2 regions of the Bacillus sp. MBGLi79 genome follow, and region 2 is predicted to be linked to the other one. Evidence: a T-box and tRNA genes for the amino acid it is inferred to sense, from the RefSeq annotation. Region 2 holds a T-box; the other holds one or more tRNA genes.

Region 1 (7,403 bases), 620 kb from region 2:
TCTTCATAATCACCGCACCGTCATGAAGCGGGGTGTTTGGGATAAAAATATTAATCAGCAGCTCAGAGCTGACTTTGGCATTCAGTGGTATGCCGGTCTCAATATAATCCCCCATTCCAGTATCCCGCTCAATGGTCAGCAGGGCGCCTATACGACGTTTCGCCATATAATTGATCGCTTTTGTGATGGCCTCAATCGTTTTCTGCTGCGCTTCTTCTACAGGCGTGCCGCTCCTTGAAAAAAAGCGGCCGCGGCCTAGCTGTTCAAGCGCTCTTCTCAGCTCAGGCTGAAAGATAATAATAATTGCTAAAAATCCCCATGTTATCGCTTGGTCCATCAGCCACTGAAGTGTGCTGAGGCCCAAATATTGGCTGGCCATACGAACAAGCACGATGACTACAATTCCTTTTAACAGCTGAACCGCTTTCGTGCCGCGTATCACCATAATCAATTTATATATCACATACCAAACAAGGAGAATATCAACGGCATTGCCGAGGTACTGCAAAAAAGGGATATCCTCAAAAGCCATTTCCTCGTCCTCCAAGATTTCAGTCATTTCGTATTTTGTGTTTTACGTGTTACGCATATGTACTTTACATAGCGAGCCCATTATACCACATATCGATTTAGCAAGTGAAATGTGTCAGCCGCTCAGCCCGCAAAAAAAGAGCAAAGCGGCTAACGCGCTTTACTCTTCTCCGTTCGGATTGAATGCATTGAGTACACTTTTCCCCGCAGACTTCATCTTGTACCATGTCCAGTCGAATAATTGATTGATTTCTTCAATTTGACCGGTGACTTGTCCAGCAGAGGCCATATACTTTTCGCCGTTCACGACGGTTACATCCCCGTCTATTTTGCCTTTAATAATCAGCTTGCCGTTTTTGACAGTGACATCACCTTTAACCGTCTCACCTTCCGGCACGGTCACAGTATGATTATGAACCACAAGATTCGGCTGCTTGGACACGCTGAAATTGTGGTCATTATGCCAGCTGTTAAAAAAACCTCCGCCCATCAAAATGATGAATACCGCAGCAGCTGCGATAACGGGATGGCTTCTGAACCATCTTTTCACAGAAGCTCTTTTCTTCTCCTTAGGCAATTTTGCCATGACATTAGCGGTAAAATCCGCGGGGGCTTCGACATGCGATGTGCTCCGTACGAGCGCTATAGATTTCTCCATCTCGTAAAAATGCTTTCTGCATGTCTCGCATGTCTCCAGATGTTCATTTAATACGTGTTCATCTTTTGGAAGGATATCTCCATCAAGATGCATATGCATAAGCTGCACAATTTGTTCAGGACAGCTCATTTCATCACCCCACTTAAAGATCCCTTAATTGTTTTCTAAGAGCCTCTCTGCCTCTGTGAATCCGCGTTTTCACAGTCCCCACAGGAATGTTTAGAATCTCCCCGATTTCAATTAATGAGAGTTCGTCAATATACTTTAATACGATGACTGTTCTGTATTTGTCAGGAAGCTTTAAAATTTTCTGCTGAATCGTGTTTGAGAGCTCCAGCGACACAACTGCATCTTCAGGCAAAACACCATCTGCGGCGATTTGGGAATACATGGTCAAGCCTTCTGTACCAGCCACCTCTGCATCGAGGTAATAATCCGGCTTCTTTTTGCGAATGCGGTCAATGGTCAAATTGGTCGCGATTCGATAAAGCCAAGTTGAAAATTTCCGGTTAATATCAAAACTGTCGATATTAACGTACGCTCTGATGAAAGCCTCCTGTGCAATATCCTCCGCCTCATGCACATTGCCAAGCATACGGTAGCAAAGCTGATAAATTTTATCTTTGTAAATATCTACGATGTCCGCAAATGCATCCTGGTCGCCTTTTTTGACTTGTTTAATTCTTTTTTTAATCATCATTTCCATATTTATCTAACCTCTGCCTTCACCGGTCTGTATGTATACGAGCTTCGTTTCAAAAGGTTTCAATTTTTTTATAAAATAAGTTTATCAAATTTTTGGCAGGGTGTAGATGGTAATTCGTGAATAAACTACCTTAACATATTTTTAAAATTATTATACAGACTGAACAGTTAGAAGTTGGAATGAATTTTAAAAAAGAAAAAAGACACCTTTTGGTCAAAGGTGTCTGTGACTGGGCTAGCTGGATTCGAACCAACGCATGACGGAGTCAAAGTCCGTTGCCTTACCGCTTGGCTATAGCCCAATAATGGTGGAGGGGGGCAGATTCGAACTGCCGAACCCTGAGGGAGCGGATTTACAGTCCGCCGCGTTTAGCCACTTCGCTACCCCTCCACATTAAATTTAGAAAAACAGTGCCGGCAAGAGGACTTGAACCCCCAACCTACTGATTACAAGTCAGTTGCTCTACCAATTGAGCTACACCGGCAAGATGGTGGAGGATGACGGGCTCGAACCGCCGACCCTCTGCTTGTAAGGCAGATGCTCTCCCAGCTGAGCTAATCCTCCAAATGGTGACCCGTACGGGATTCGAACCCGTGTTACCGCCGTGAAAGGGCGGTGTCTTAACCGCTTGACCAACGGGCCGTTGTGTTCTCGTCGAGCTGACAAAAGTTATTATATACAGGTCACCCCCTGTTTGTAAAGAGAAAAATTAAATTTTTTATTTTCAAACTTTTTAACTCCTTTTTTAACTGAAAAAGCCTCCCAACTAAAGTCATTTATTTTATGATAGAGACAAGCAAAGCAAGAGAGGAGAAACCAATATGATTCTAGTCAGTTCCTGCCTTGGAGGCATTGAGTGCAGATATAACGGCTCTCACGCAGCGTCTGAGAAAATCAGAAAACTCGTCGCTAAAAATAGAGCAGTCATGGCTTGCCCTGAACTTCTTGGCGGCTTTTCAACCCCCCGTGAACCCGCAGAAATCATAGGAGGCACCGGCGAGGATGTCCTCAATGGAACCGCAAAAATCGTGACAGCTTCAGGAGAAGACGTCACAGAGCTATATATGGAAGGTGCCGCGAAAACATTGGCTTACGCAAAAGAAATCAACGCCACTGCCGTCATATTAAAAGAAAACAGTCCATCTTGCGGAAGCGGCTTTATCTATAACGGCACATTCTCTGGCAAAAAAATCCCCGGCAGCGGAGTAACCGCCGCACTGCTAAAACAAGCGGGCTACCGCGTCATTTCAGAAAACCAGCTAGACGACATATTGTAAGGAGGCCACCCCATGACTCAAGACATTTCTTTATCCTTCTATAAGCCTGAACACTTGCCCGAGCTTCAATCATTCACGCTCACCAACGATGACAAACGCTTTACCTCCCTCCCGAAAGAGGTGCTGTCTCAGGCTCTGGGCATACAGGACCGATACCCGGTTGTCATCTTAAAAGACGATCTTCCAGTCGGTTTTTTCATTTTACATGCATCAAAAGAAACGCTAGCTTCCTATTCTAACAATCCATTTGCTTTACTGCTCAGCTCCCTGTCTTTAAACGCTGTGCATCACGGAAAAGGGTACGCGAAAAAAGCCATGCTTTTGCTTCCCTCTTTTGTGAGCGGATACTTTCCATGGTGCGACGAAATCATCTTGGCCGTCAATCATCTGAACATACACGCAAAACACCTTTATATGAAATGCGGGTTCATTGATAAAGGACGGCGAAGAATCGGGCCGCTTGGAGAACAGTTGATCCTTCATCATTTCTTATAGTCTTGAGTGAAATAAAATTTCAAAAATGTAAAAACATAGTTGAAATATCATAACAGAAATGAATATACTGAATATTGAGATATATCATTTTAAAACAGGGGGCATCCTCATGTCAGAATCACTAAACCTTCATCATCTTACAACGGAATCACGCAATAGCCAAACGGTTGAAATCCACAAAGCAAACACTCTCGGCATCCTCAAAATGATCAACAACGAAGATATGAAAGTCGCTGCAGCCGTTCAGGAGGTTCTCCCCGACATCAAAACAGCTGTAGACTGCGCGTATGATTCATTTCAACATGGAGGCCGGCTCATATATACAGGCGCAGGCACAAGCGGCAGACTCGGCATCATGGATGCTGTTGAATGTCCTCCCACTTACAGCGTAAGTCCTGATCAGGTCATCGGAATCATGGCTGGAGGCCCCGAAGCCTTTTTACAGGCAGCAGAGGGCATTGAAGACAGTGAAAAAGCAGGAGCTGAGGATTTAAGAAACATACAGCTCACGTCAAATGACACCGTCATTGCCATCGCAGCAAGCGGCCGTACACCTTACGCCGCAGGCGCCCTAAGATACGCCCGCGAAGTCGGAGCGCACACCATCGCCCTTACTTGCAATGAAAATTCCGTCATCAGCAAGGATGCGGACCACAGCATTGAGGTTGTCGTCGGACCTGAGGCCATTACAGGATCAACACGTATGAAAGCTGCAACCGCTCATAAAATGATTCTAAACATGATATCTACCGCTGTAATGGTAAAAATCGGCAAGGTCTACGAAAACTTGATGGTAGACGTCAACGTCAGCAACAAAAAACTAAAAGAACGCGCCATCAGCATCATCCAAATCCTTACAAACGTTTCATACGAAACAGCCAGGAAAACCCTGGAACAAGCCGATCATCACGTCAAAACAGCAATCGTTATGCTCAAAACCAGCACAGATCAGAAACAAGCAAAGACATTACTCGATGAAGCAAACGGTTTCATTGATAAAGCAATCGAAAATTACCATTCATGATAAGGAGAGAACTAGAATGGCAACAGGCGGTTTAGCGATCATCCAATCAATGAAGCATAAACTCCCTCCATCCGAGCGTAAACTTGCAGATTATATCCTAACCCATCCACACAAAGCAATCGAAAGCACCGTCAGCGAAATCAGCACCTTAGCCAATTCAAGTGACGCTGCCGTCATCAGGCTCTGCAAATCACTCGGATTAAAGGGATTTCAAGATTTAAAAATGAGAGTAGCGGGCGATCTGGCAAAGCCTACGTTTCAGGGCTACCGTGATATTGTTCCCCACGAGCCGCTGCCCTCTATTTCCGAAAAAGCGGCCGGCAATGCCATTCAAGCCATTCAGGATACTTCAGACCTGATGGACTACAAAGAACTGGAACAAGCGGTTTCTCTGCTTCTCAAAGCTCACACTGTGCATTTTATCGGCGTCGGGGCTTCCGGCATTGTCGCCAAGGACGCTCAGCAAAAGTGGCTTCGCATTCATAAACAAGCAACCGCGTTTACAGACACTCATCTTGTGGCATCTTTAATCGCAAATGCAGATAAAGACGACATCGTATTCGCCATTTCGTTCTCAGGAGAGACGCAGGAAATCATTGAACTGCTTGCCATGGCTAAGAAAAAAGGCATCACAACGATCAGCCTCACACAATTCAGTCAGACATCCGTCTCCGCACTGGCTGACGTCCCATTGTATACAGCCCATTCCAACGAAGCCTTGATTCGAAGTGCAGCCACTTCCTCCCGTCTCGCCCAGCTTTTTATGATAGATGTATTGTTTTTAGGCATGGCGGCTGAGCAATATGAAGAAACAACCAGCTATATCGATAAAACAAGAGAAGCCATACAATCTATGAGAAAAAAATAAAGCATCTTGAAGGGGAGGGGTTTTTAATGAGCAAAGAAAATAACTACCATCAACTCGCAAAGAAAATCCTCGAGTTATGCGGGGGGAAATCCAATATATCCTCATTTACGCATTGCATGACAAGGCTGCGTATTACACCTTACGATGAAAACAAAGCAGATGCTCAGGCTTTAAGAGCGCTTGACGGAGTATTGGGGGTCGTTGAGGCTGAAACCTTACAAATCATCCTCGGTACAGGAGTCGTCAATCATGTCACAACGGCTTTCTCCAAGCTCGTCTCAGCTGAAGAAGGTGTCGATGTGAATGAAGCAGCCGCCAAAAAGAAAGCCGATATCAATCGAAAGAACGCCACTCCTTTTAAACTTTTCTTACGTAAAATCGCCAGCATTTTTATCCCTCTTATTCCGGCTCTTGTCGCTTCCGGTTTAATTACCGGGATTACCAAAGCAAGTATTCAAGCCGGCTGGCTCTCTGCAGAATCACAAATTGCTGTTGTCCTGACAATCATCGGATCAGGGCTGTTCACTTATCTCGGCATTCTTGTGGGTATCAACGCTTCAAAAGAATTTGGCGGGACACCCGCTCTTGGGGCTTTGGCCGGGATCTTGATTATCAATCCGGAGATCGCAAAGATCAGTTTATTTGGAGAAGAGCTTCTTCCGGGCAGGGGAGGCCTGATCGGAGTCCTTTTCGCTGCTATATTCATTGCTTACACCGAACAATTTATTCGCCGCTTTATTCCTCAATCACTCGATATCATTGTCACACCCACCGTTTCACTGTTAATCACCGGAATCGTAACGTATGTCGTATTCATGCCTTTAGGCGGATTCATTTCTGACGCCATTACATCCGGCCTTCTGTCCATCCTGGACATCGGCGGCATCGCTGCGGGCTTTATTCTGGGCGCAACCTTCCTTCCTCTCGTCGTAACCGGATTGCATCAAGGCTTGACGCCTGTGCACATGGAACTGATCAATTCAATTGGCAATGATCCTCTGCTCCCTATTTTGGCTATGGGAGGTGCAGGACAGGTAGGCGCGGCCTTTGCCGTCTTCGTGAAAACGAAAAAAACAACACTGAGAAAAGCAATCGCCGGCGGGCTTCCGTCAGGCCTGCTCGGCATTGGGGAACCACTCATTTTCGGAGTCACGCTGCCGCTTGGCCGTCCGTTTTTAACGGCATGCTTAGGTGCTGGAATCGGCGGCGCCTTTCAAGCTTATTTTCAAGTAGCCACCTTTGCGATTGGTGTCTCCGGACTGCCGCTTTCCTTTCTAGTCCTGCCTTCGCAAATCATCCTGTATATCGTCGGGCTCTTCATTTCCTACGCGGCCGGCTTTTTATTGACCTATGCATTCGGATATAAAGATGAAATGGCTTCTCAGTTCGATTAAATTGTTTCTGTTTTAGGGATAGTAAACGGGATAGAAGCACAGAAAGGGGATAACCTGTGAAAACAAAGACACTGTTGTTATTCAGTGCCATTTTAACCCTATCGATATTGGCGCCAAATGAAACCTTCGCGCAAACAGCAGACAGCTTGGTTGAGCCGAAAACCATAAATGCAGCAACTGCACAATTCTCGACGAAGAAGCTAAGGAAGGTAGATCAGATGATAGAACGGGATATTGCAGCAGGATTTCCAGGCGCCGTTCTTGTCGTCGTGAAGGATGGACGCATCATAAAAAAAGAAGCATACGGCTACAGTAAAAAGTACGAAGGATCAGAGCTGCTGCGCCATCCGGCAAAAATGAAAACCCGCACGATGTTTGACTTAGCCTCAAATACAAAAATGTACGCCACAAATTTTGCATTGCAGCGCTTAGTCAGCCAAGGAAAACTTG
Region 2 (7,403 bases):
GCCGTTGCAGGCAAACGCCTGAGCGATATGGAATAATCTCTATAAAGCCGGCGCTTCGCGCACCGGCTTTTTCTATCTCTATTGAGCCAGCTTCGCAATAATCGCCAAGAACGTCTTCTTCTCTTCGGCTGTTAAACGTTCAAACATCCCGTCAATCAGCTGCTGGCGGTTTTCGATCATTTGTTCAGCCGCTCCCCGGCCCGATTCAGAAAGCGTAATCCATACGGTACGGCGGTCATTATTATTTCTGGATCTCTCAATAAACCCTTCCTGCTCTAAATGATTCAGAGCTGTAGTCGTGGCAGAGGGAGACAGTGTGACCTCCTTCAAAATATCCTTTATGGTGCAGCTCCCATGTCTGTATATGATCCGCAGAATAAATCCTCTTACATTATTCACGTGTTTCGGAACGGTGGCTTCATCTAATTGCTTCGTGCTTTTCAAATATTTTGTAAGTGCGTGATCCAGCAAATTTGCTTCCAGTTTGTCATGGTCCATGTCAATTTCCCCATTTCGAGATGCATTCATAACATACGAACGATATGATTTACTTATTATTTTACTGATTCCGAATAGGGAAAGTCAAAAAAGCAAAATGTGAATTCACAGCTTTTATCCTACATGCCTCGATTTTCCACCTGTTTCACAAGCTTATCTTTGAATGTCTGAAAAGAAACGTGTTCATTCTGCTGATGTCCGAATTGGCGGACGTTTACCGCATTCTCCTGCTCCTCATGATCTCCAAGCACCAGCACGTACGGGATTTTCTGCATCTGCGATTCTCTGATTTTATAGCCGAGCTTCTCATTGCGCTCATCAATGCCGGCTCTTATCCCCGCCTGCTTCAGCTTCGCCTGCACCTTTCTGCAATAATCCAAGTGTACGTGCGAAACCGGTATGATTTGAACCTGGATCGGTGCGAGCCAGACTGGAAAAGCCCCGCCGTAATGCTCAATCAAAATACCGAAGAAACGGTCAATCGAGCCGAAAACCGCTCTGTGGATGACAACGGGACGAACCTTTTCATTGTGTTCGTTGATATATGCTAAATCAAATTTTTCCGGCATTTGAAAATCAAGCTGAATTGTCGCACATTGGTGGCTCCGTTTTAGGGCATCTTTTATGTGGAAATCAATTTTTGGCCCGTAAAACGCCCCATCGCCTTCATTGATCTCATAAGAGAGGCCAAGCTCCTCAAGGACGCGTGCTAAGGCACGCTCCGACGCTTCCCAAAGGCTGTCATCGCCTAATGAATCCTCCGGGCGAGTCGAAAGCTCAACTGAATACTCGAAACCAAATGTCCGATATACCTCATCAATCAGCCGAATCGCTTCTTTGATCTCACTCTCAATCTGATCCTCCCGAACGAAAATATGGGCGTCATCCTGACAGAACGTCCGAACGCGAAGCATTCCGTTTAAAGCCCCGCTGTATTCATGGCGATGCACCTGTCCGAATTCCGCCATGCGAATCGGCAGATCCCGATAAGAATACAGGCTGTTTTTAAAGATGAGCATATGGCCGGGACAATTCATCGGCTTCATTGCAAACCTTGTATCATCTACTTCTGAGAAGTACATATTGTCGCGATAATGATCCCAATGGCCTGACTGCTCCCATAACCGCTGATTCATCATAAACGGCGTACGCACCTCATCGTAGCCGGCATTTGTTTGCAGTTCACGCGAGAAGCGTTCCAGCTCATTGCGGACAATCTGCCCTTTCGGCAAATAAAACGGCATCCCAGGCGCTTCTTCAGAAAACATAAACAGCCCTAACTGTTTGCCGAGCTTGCGATGGTCTCGTTTTGCCGCTTCTTCCAGCATATGCAGGTGCGCATCCAAATCTTTTTTCTTTTGAAACGCAACCCCGTACACCCGCTGCAGGACTTCATTTTTGCTGTCTCCCCGCCAATAAGCGCCTGATACTCTTGTCAGTTTGAACGCCTTGATCATTCCTGTAGAAGGAAGATGCGGCCCGCGGCACAGGTCAATGAATTCTCCTTGCTGGTACAGCGTGATATCCTCCCCGTGCGGAATATCCTTTAAAATCTCAAGCTTGAGGCGCTCGTCTTTTTGTGCAAACAGCTCTTCAGCTTCTTCGTAAGAAACCTCTATACGTTTGATTTCAAGGTTCTCATTTATAATGTGTTTCATTTCTTTTTCGATAGCCTCTAAGTCTCCTGATCCCAAGCTTTTCTCCAGCTTCATGTCATAGTAGAAGCCGTCTTCAATCACAGGCCCTACCCCCAATGACACTTCGCCGTACAGCCGTTTTACTGCTTGAGCCAGCACGTGCGCTGATGTGTGGCGAAGCACCTGCAAGCCTTCTTGTGAATCGAGTGTGACAATCGAAAGCTCAGCATCCTCCTCCAGCTTGAAACTGAGATCAACAAGCTTGCCGTTGACCTGACCTGCAGCCGCCTTCTTTTGCAGACTGGAACTGATCGAACCAGCTGCTTCCTTGATTGTGATGCCTTTCGGATATTCCTTGATCTGTCCGTCCGGAAGCTGAATGTGTACATGTTTACTCATTTTAAAACACTCCTTATTCATTGTTGTATATAAAAAAACACACCCGTCCCGCAGATAGGGACGAGTGTGTGATTAACCCGTGGTTCCACCCAAGTTCCCGACAAACACGATGTTGTCGGCTCGGTGCTGTAACGCAGCATAGACGGCATTGGATACTTTAGTTCCCCAATGCTGCTCAAAGGCGGTAAATGATATTCCTAAGCTGGGAAGCTCTCACCTTTTCTTTCCTCTCTGAAAACCGTAAAAATCATTCATGTCCTTTTCATCGCATATATTCAATTCATAAAAAAACACACCCGTCCCGCAGATAGGGACGAGTGTGTGATTAACCCGTGGTTCCACCCAAGTTCCCGACAAACACGATGTTGTCGGCTCGGTGCTGTAACGCAGCATAGACGGCATTGGATACTTCAGTTCCCCAATGCTGCTCAAAGGCGGTAAATGATACTCCTAAGCTGGGAAGCTCTCACCTTTCCTTCCCTCTCTGAAAACCGTAACTATCATTCATGTCCTTTTCATTGCATGTATTTAATTCATAAAAAAAAACACACCCATCCCTCTAAAAGGGACGAATGTGTTGATCATCCGTGGTTCCACCCAAATTCCCGATCAATTCAATTACACATGGTGATCGGCTTGAAGATGCTGTAACGCAGCATGACGGTATCAGATACTTGTTTTCCCCGATACGGCTCAAAGGCGGTAAGCTGCTTTCTCTGCGTTAGGAAGATTTCAGCTGTCCTTCCCTCTCTGGAAACCGTAAAAAGCATCTCATGTCCTTATCAGTGCCTGTTGTTTCAATAATTTTTTATATCTTACTATATATTCCCACAAAGCGCAATCAGTGATTTACATTTTTTCTGACGCGGCAGTCCCGTTATGGGCAGCCAGAAACAGCCATACAAGCAATGCAGCGAGGCTGTACGCCGCCCCCATCATCAAAAATGTAAACCCGGCACCGGCGTACCAAGTGGCGGACAGATGAATGATCACCCCGGTTATCGCTACGCCGACCAAAGCTCCGATTTGCCGGTTTGCATTTAACGCCGCACCGGCAATGTTCGCATGCCTTTGCCCGGCAGCCTGCATGATCACAGTTGTCATGGCAGGAACTGTAATACCGGTACAGAGGTTCATGACAGACATCAAAACCGCCAGCTGCCAATAAGGAAAATCCGGAGAAATCAGCACAAACAACAGCAATGCAATGATACAGCTGACCGCCATTGAGACAAACATAAGCTGCCCGGCTTCAAATCGATTCGCCAGACGGGCGAACAGCAGATTGCCGATCACGAAGACCGCCATCATCGGCAGCAGCTCAACTCCGGCCATGAAGGAGTTTGCGCCTCCTGCTTCCTGCAAAAAAAGACTCATCATAAACATGCCGCCAAAAAGAGCAAAATTCAGCAAAAACCCGATAAATTGGGCCGCTGAGAAACGGCCGTTTTTATATAAGGACGCCGGCAGGATGGGTGTTTTCGCAGAAATTTCCCGCAGCAAAAACAGCACAAATGTCAAAATCGCTGCAGTACATGCTAGAAGAATCACGGGCGAGCGCCAGCCCGCTGAAGGCCCCTGTATCAATGCATAGGAAAGAAAGCCGAGAGCCATCATGCCAAGCAGATGCCCGGTGATGTTCACGCGGCCGGTTTTTCCCGGGACGCGGCTGAGAATTCGGTAAGCTGAAATGAGCGCGGCAGCCCCCAACGGCACATTGATCAGAAAAATACTCTGCCAGCCTGCCAACTGTACCAGCATACCCCCAATAAAAGGCCCAAGGGCTGAAGCAGCAGAAACAAGCGCGGCCCACAGTCCAAACATTCTCGCCCGCGCCCGTTCATCAGGGTAAGAGGCAGCCAAAAGACTGAGTGAGCTTGGCATAAACAAGGCTGCGCCAATTCCCTGTATAAGACGTCCGGCAATCAGCATCTGCCCATTAAAGGATGCAGCGCATAGACAAGAGGCGAGAACAAAAACAGCTAAACCCAGGATATAGATCGCCTTCGATCCGAAACGGTCGGCCAAGGCTCCGCCCGCCAGCAGAAGTGACGCAAAAGTAAGAATGTACCCGTCCACAACCCACGTTACACCTGAAAGTGACATTGAAAGAGTGTTTTTCATATCCGCCATCGCCACATTCACAACGGTTACATCAAGAGTAGCCATGAGAAAACCCAGAGCGAGCACGATCAGTACAGATATTCCTGTTGATGAATCTGTTTTGTGTAAAGATCCGCTGTTTTTCATTGCAATTGCCCTTTCATTTGCTCGTTTATCCAATCATCTATTTTTTCAAGATCATACAATTCCCCTACTCTGTCCATGACATGCTGCAAGGACTCTTCTTTCATGAGATTGGCCCATTTATCCTCGATTTCCGCCATGACTGTCTCCAGCACACAGTTTTCACCCTCGAATACAGATTGCAGCAGACCTTTTCCCTGATACATCGAACCTCTGCCTTCGACCGCTTGATAAATATCATAAAGCGTAATGTCCGCCAAAGGCTTCGTTAGGGTAAAACCGCCCTTCGTCCCTGGCAAGGATTCTGCCAAACCTGCTTGAACCAATGTTCTCATCAGCTTCTTCAAATAAGACGGAGACACGCGCAATCGCTGGCTTATTGCCTCTGACGTCAAAGAAGCCTGTACAGGCAGCCGTGACAGTAAAAGCAACACAGAAACCGCCTGCTCCATCCCGGATTTCATTTTCATCATACACACTCCCGATTCATTATGGATAACTATTATCCACAATAGATCCCTTAGCGGCTTTTGTCAATAAAAAAAGCAAAAGAAACGGTTCATTTCTTTTGCTTGGTATCCTTAACAAATCTGCTTCAGTTCCTCTATGTATTGAAGCGCTTCGTCATATTCTTCATTTGTATATTTTTGCTTGCTTTTGATTGTAAAGACTTTTTCTTTCTTTTCCTCATCCTCAAGCCCGTCAAAGTAAAGGATCGTGGAAACCAGCTCTAAAAACCGTGATGAACGGCTGTTTACACTGTCGATATAGCCTTTCATATCCGGCATGTTCAGATCAGCATGGTCTAAAAATGCGGAGCCTGTCTCAGTAAGCGAATACCGGTATTGAAAGTAGCCGCCCTTTTTTTCCTTCACCTCATGCAGAAATCCAAGGTTGCACAGCTCTTCAATCTGGAGCGTCAGTTCCTCTGAATATGGTCCGTAAAAGTGAAAATCATATTTCTCATAGAAAGGAAACTGCATTTTCTTGGCGATATAAATCATTTTCTGCAGCTTCTTTCGCCCGATGATTTCTCCAGAATCCGAGAACACCTTCATCAGTTTTGCATGTTCTTTCAACAAATTCCCGACATCTCCTTTTTCCTTCTTTCCAATTTCTATGTCAGTCCCAGCAGCTGCCGGATTTTCATTTTCGCTTCCGGATGTTTAGAGCCGTCACAAATCAAGTCCTTTGGATAGTACAGCTTGTGGTCCGTCCGCCGTTTACCGGAGATGGATTCCACAATAGCCGACTGCCTGGACAGCTCTTTAATTTGGCCGTTTTGCGTCAAGAGATGGATCGGCAGACGCTCCTCTTCCTCTCCCGGCCGGTAAAAATCGTATGGCAGATCTGAAGAAGAATCAACGACCAAATAATAGCTCGGATCGATCCCCGCCTCTTTGAACAATGACGTCAGCTCAAAATAAGCCGACATTTCTTCATTCGGATTGAATTCAACGTATTGGAACAGCTGGCGGTTAATGAATCTGCGGCACAAGTCGGATAAAATCGCGTCTTCTTCATCCTCCCAGGCCTGGAAGTAATACAAAATAATAGATTCATCCAGCTTTACATAATCCTCCAGTGTCAATTTCCCCTCAAAAATAGAATAAAAATGAACCGGAGCGTGAGTGAAGACATAGCCTTCATCATGCAGCTGCTTCGCCCTGTGAAGAATCTTCGTTAAAATGACCTCTGCACTTCTGGTCACAGGATGGAAGTAGACCTGCCAGTACATTTGGTAACGGCTCATGATATAGTCTTCGACAGCGTGCATTCCGCTTTCTTTAATGACGATCTGATCCTCGCGCGGCCGCATCACCCGAAGAATCCGCTCCATATCAAAATGGCCGTAGCTGACGCCCGTATAATAGGCGTCACGCTGCAGGTAATCCATCCGGTCTGCGTCAATTTGACTCGAAATGAGGCTGACCACTTGCTTGTTTTTATATGTTTTGGCAATGACTTCAGCAACATCCTGGGGGAAATCCGGGCTCACCTTTCTGAGCACCTGGTTAACCTCCGTGTCTCCCAAAATGATACCTCTTGTAAAATCTTCGTGGTCAAGGTGAAAGACCTTTTCAAATGAATGCGAGAACGGCCCGTGCCCGAGATCATGAAGCAGCGCCGCGGCCAAACAGAGTTCGCGCTCACTGTCATCCCATTCAGGGCGGCCTTTAAAGACGTCATCAACCATTCTCCTGACAATTTCATAGACACCGAGAGAATGGTTGAACCGGCTGTGCTCAGCCCCATGGAACGTCAAATAGGTCGTGCCGAGCTGCTTAATTCTGCGGAGACGCTGAAATTCACGGGTTCCGATCAAATCCCATATCAGCTTGTCCCGAACATGAACATAGCGGTGCACCGGATCTTTAAACACTTTTTCTTCTGATAATTTTCCATTTGGATACGCCATCGTCATTCCCTCTTTTTTTTAGCCGTGTTTCTATTATATCGACTCTATTCTTTGAAAACATCCTTGAATTTGCCCGGCGATTTGTTCCATCTTCATGAAAAACACATCTTGTGAAGCAAAAAAGCCTGACCTGAGGGCCGAGGCTAAGAAAAAATATGTTTTTACTTTTTTATTTTCTTTTTTACTTTGTCAATCAGCTCATC

The links. The T-box of region 2 lies ahead of thrS (threonine--tRNA ligase). A T-box ahead of a tRNA ligase gene usually reads a tRNA of that ligase, here a tRNA-Thr.
Region 1: it encodes a tRNA-Thr, which carries the amino acid that the T-box ahead of thrS (threonine--tRNA ligase) is inferred to sense. The anticodon was not compared.

Annotation. Positions count from the first base shown of each region.
Region 1 is NZ_CP026521.1:228,792-236,194, reverse strand. It holds gene cdaA (diadenylate cyclase CdaA) at 1-532, opposite strand, end outside; gene rsiW (anti-sigma-W factor RsiW) at 692-1,318, opposite strand; gene sigW (RNA polymerase sigma factor SigW) at 1,332-1,895, opposite strand; tRNA gene C1T29_RS01360 (tRNA-Gln) at 2,125-2,196, opposite strand; tRNA gene C1T29_RS01355 (tRNA-Tyr) at 2,201-2,285, opposite strand; tRNA gene C1T29_RS01350 (tRNA-Thr) at 2,307-2,379, opposite strand; tRNA gene C1T29_RS01345 (tRNA-Val) at 2,384-2,459, opposite strand; tRNA gene C1T29_RS01340 (tRNA-Glu) at 2,463-2,537, opposite strand; gene C1T29_RS01335 (2-thiouracil desulfurase family protein) at 2,717-3,172, shown strand; gene C1T29_RS01330 (GNAT family N-acetyltransferase) at 3,185-3,667, shown strand; gene murQ (N-acetylmuramic acid 6-phosphate etherase) at 3,777-4,691, shown strand; gene C1T29_RS01320 (MurR/RpiR family transcriptional regulator) at 4,708-5,559, shown strand; gene C1T29_RS01315 (PTS transporter subunit EIIC) at 5,586-6,953, shown strand; gene amiE (N-acetylmuramoyl-L-alanine amidase) at 7,010-7,403, shown strand, end outside.
Region 2 is NZ_CP026521.1:4,429,968-4,437,370, forward strand. It holds gene C1T29_RS22625 (2-hydroxymuconate tautomerase) at 1-36, shown strand, start outside; gene C1T29_RS22630 (MarR family transcriptional regulator) at 79-498, opposite strand; gene thrS (threonine--tRNA ligase) at 618-2,534, opposite strand; T-box leader at 2,588-2,809, opposite strand; T-box leader at 2,841-3,062, opposite strand; T-box leader at 3,096-3,329, opposite strand; gene C1T29_RS22640 (MFS transporter) at 3,384-4,784, opposite strand; gene C1T29_RS22645 (Rrf2 family transcriptional regulator) at 4,781-5,251, opposite strand; gene C1T29_RS22650 (YwgA family protein) at 5,363-5,863, opposite strand; gene C1T29_RS22655 (HD domain-containing protein) at 5,899-7,200, opposite strand; gene C1T29_RS22660 (YuzB family protein) at 7,362-7,403, opposite strand, start outside.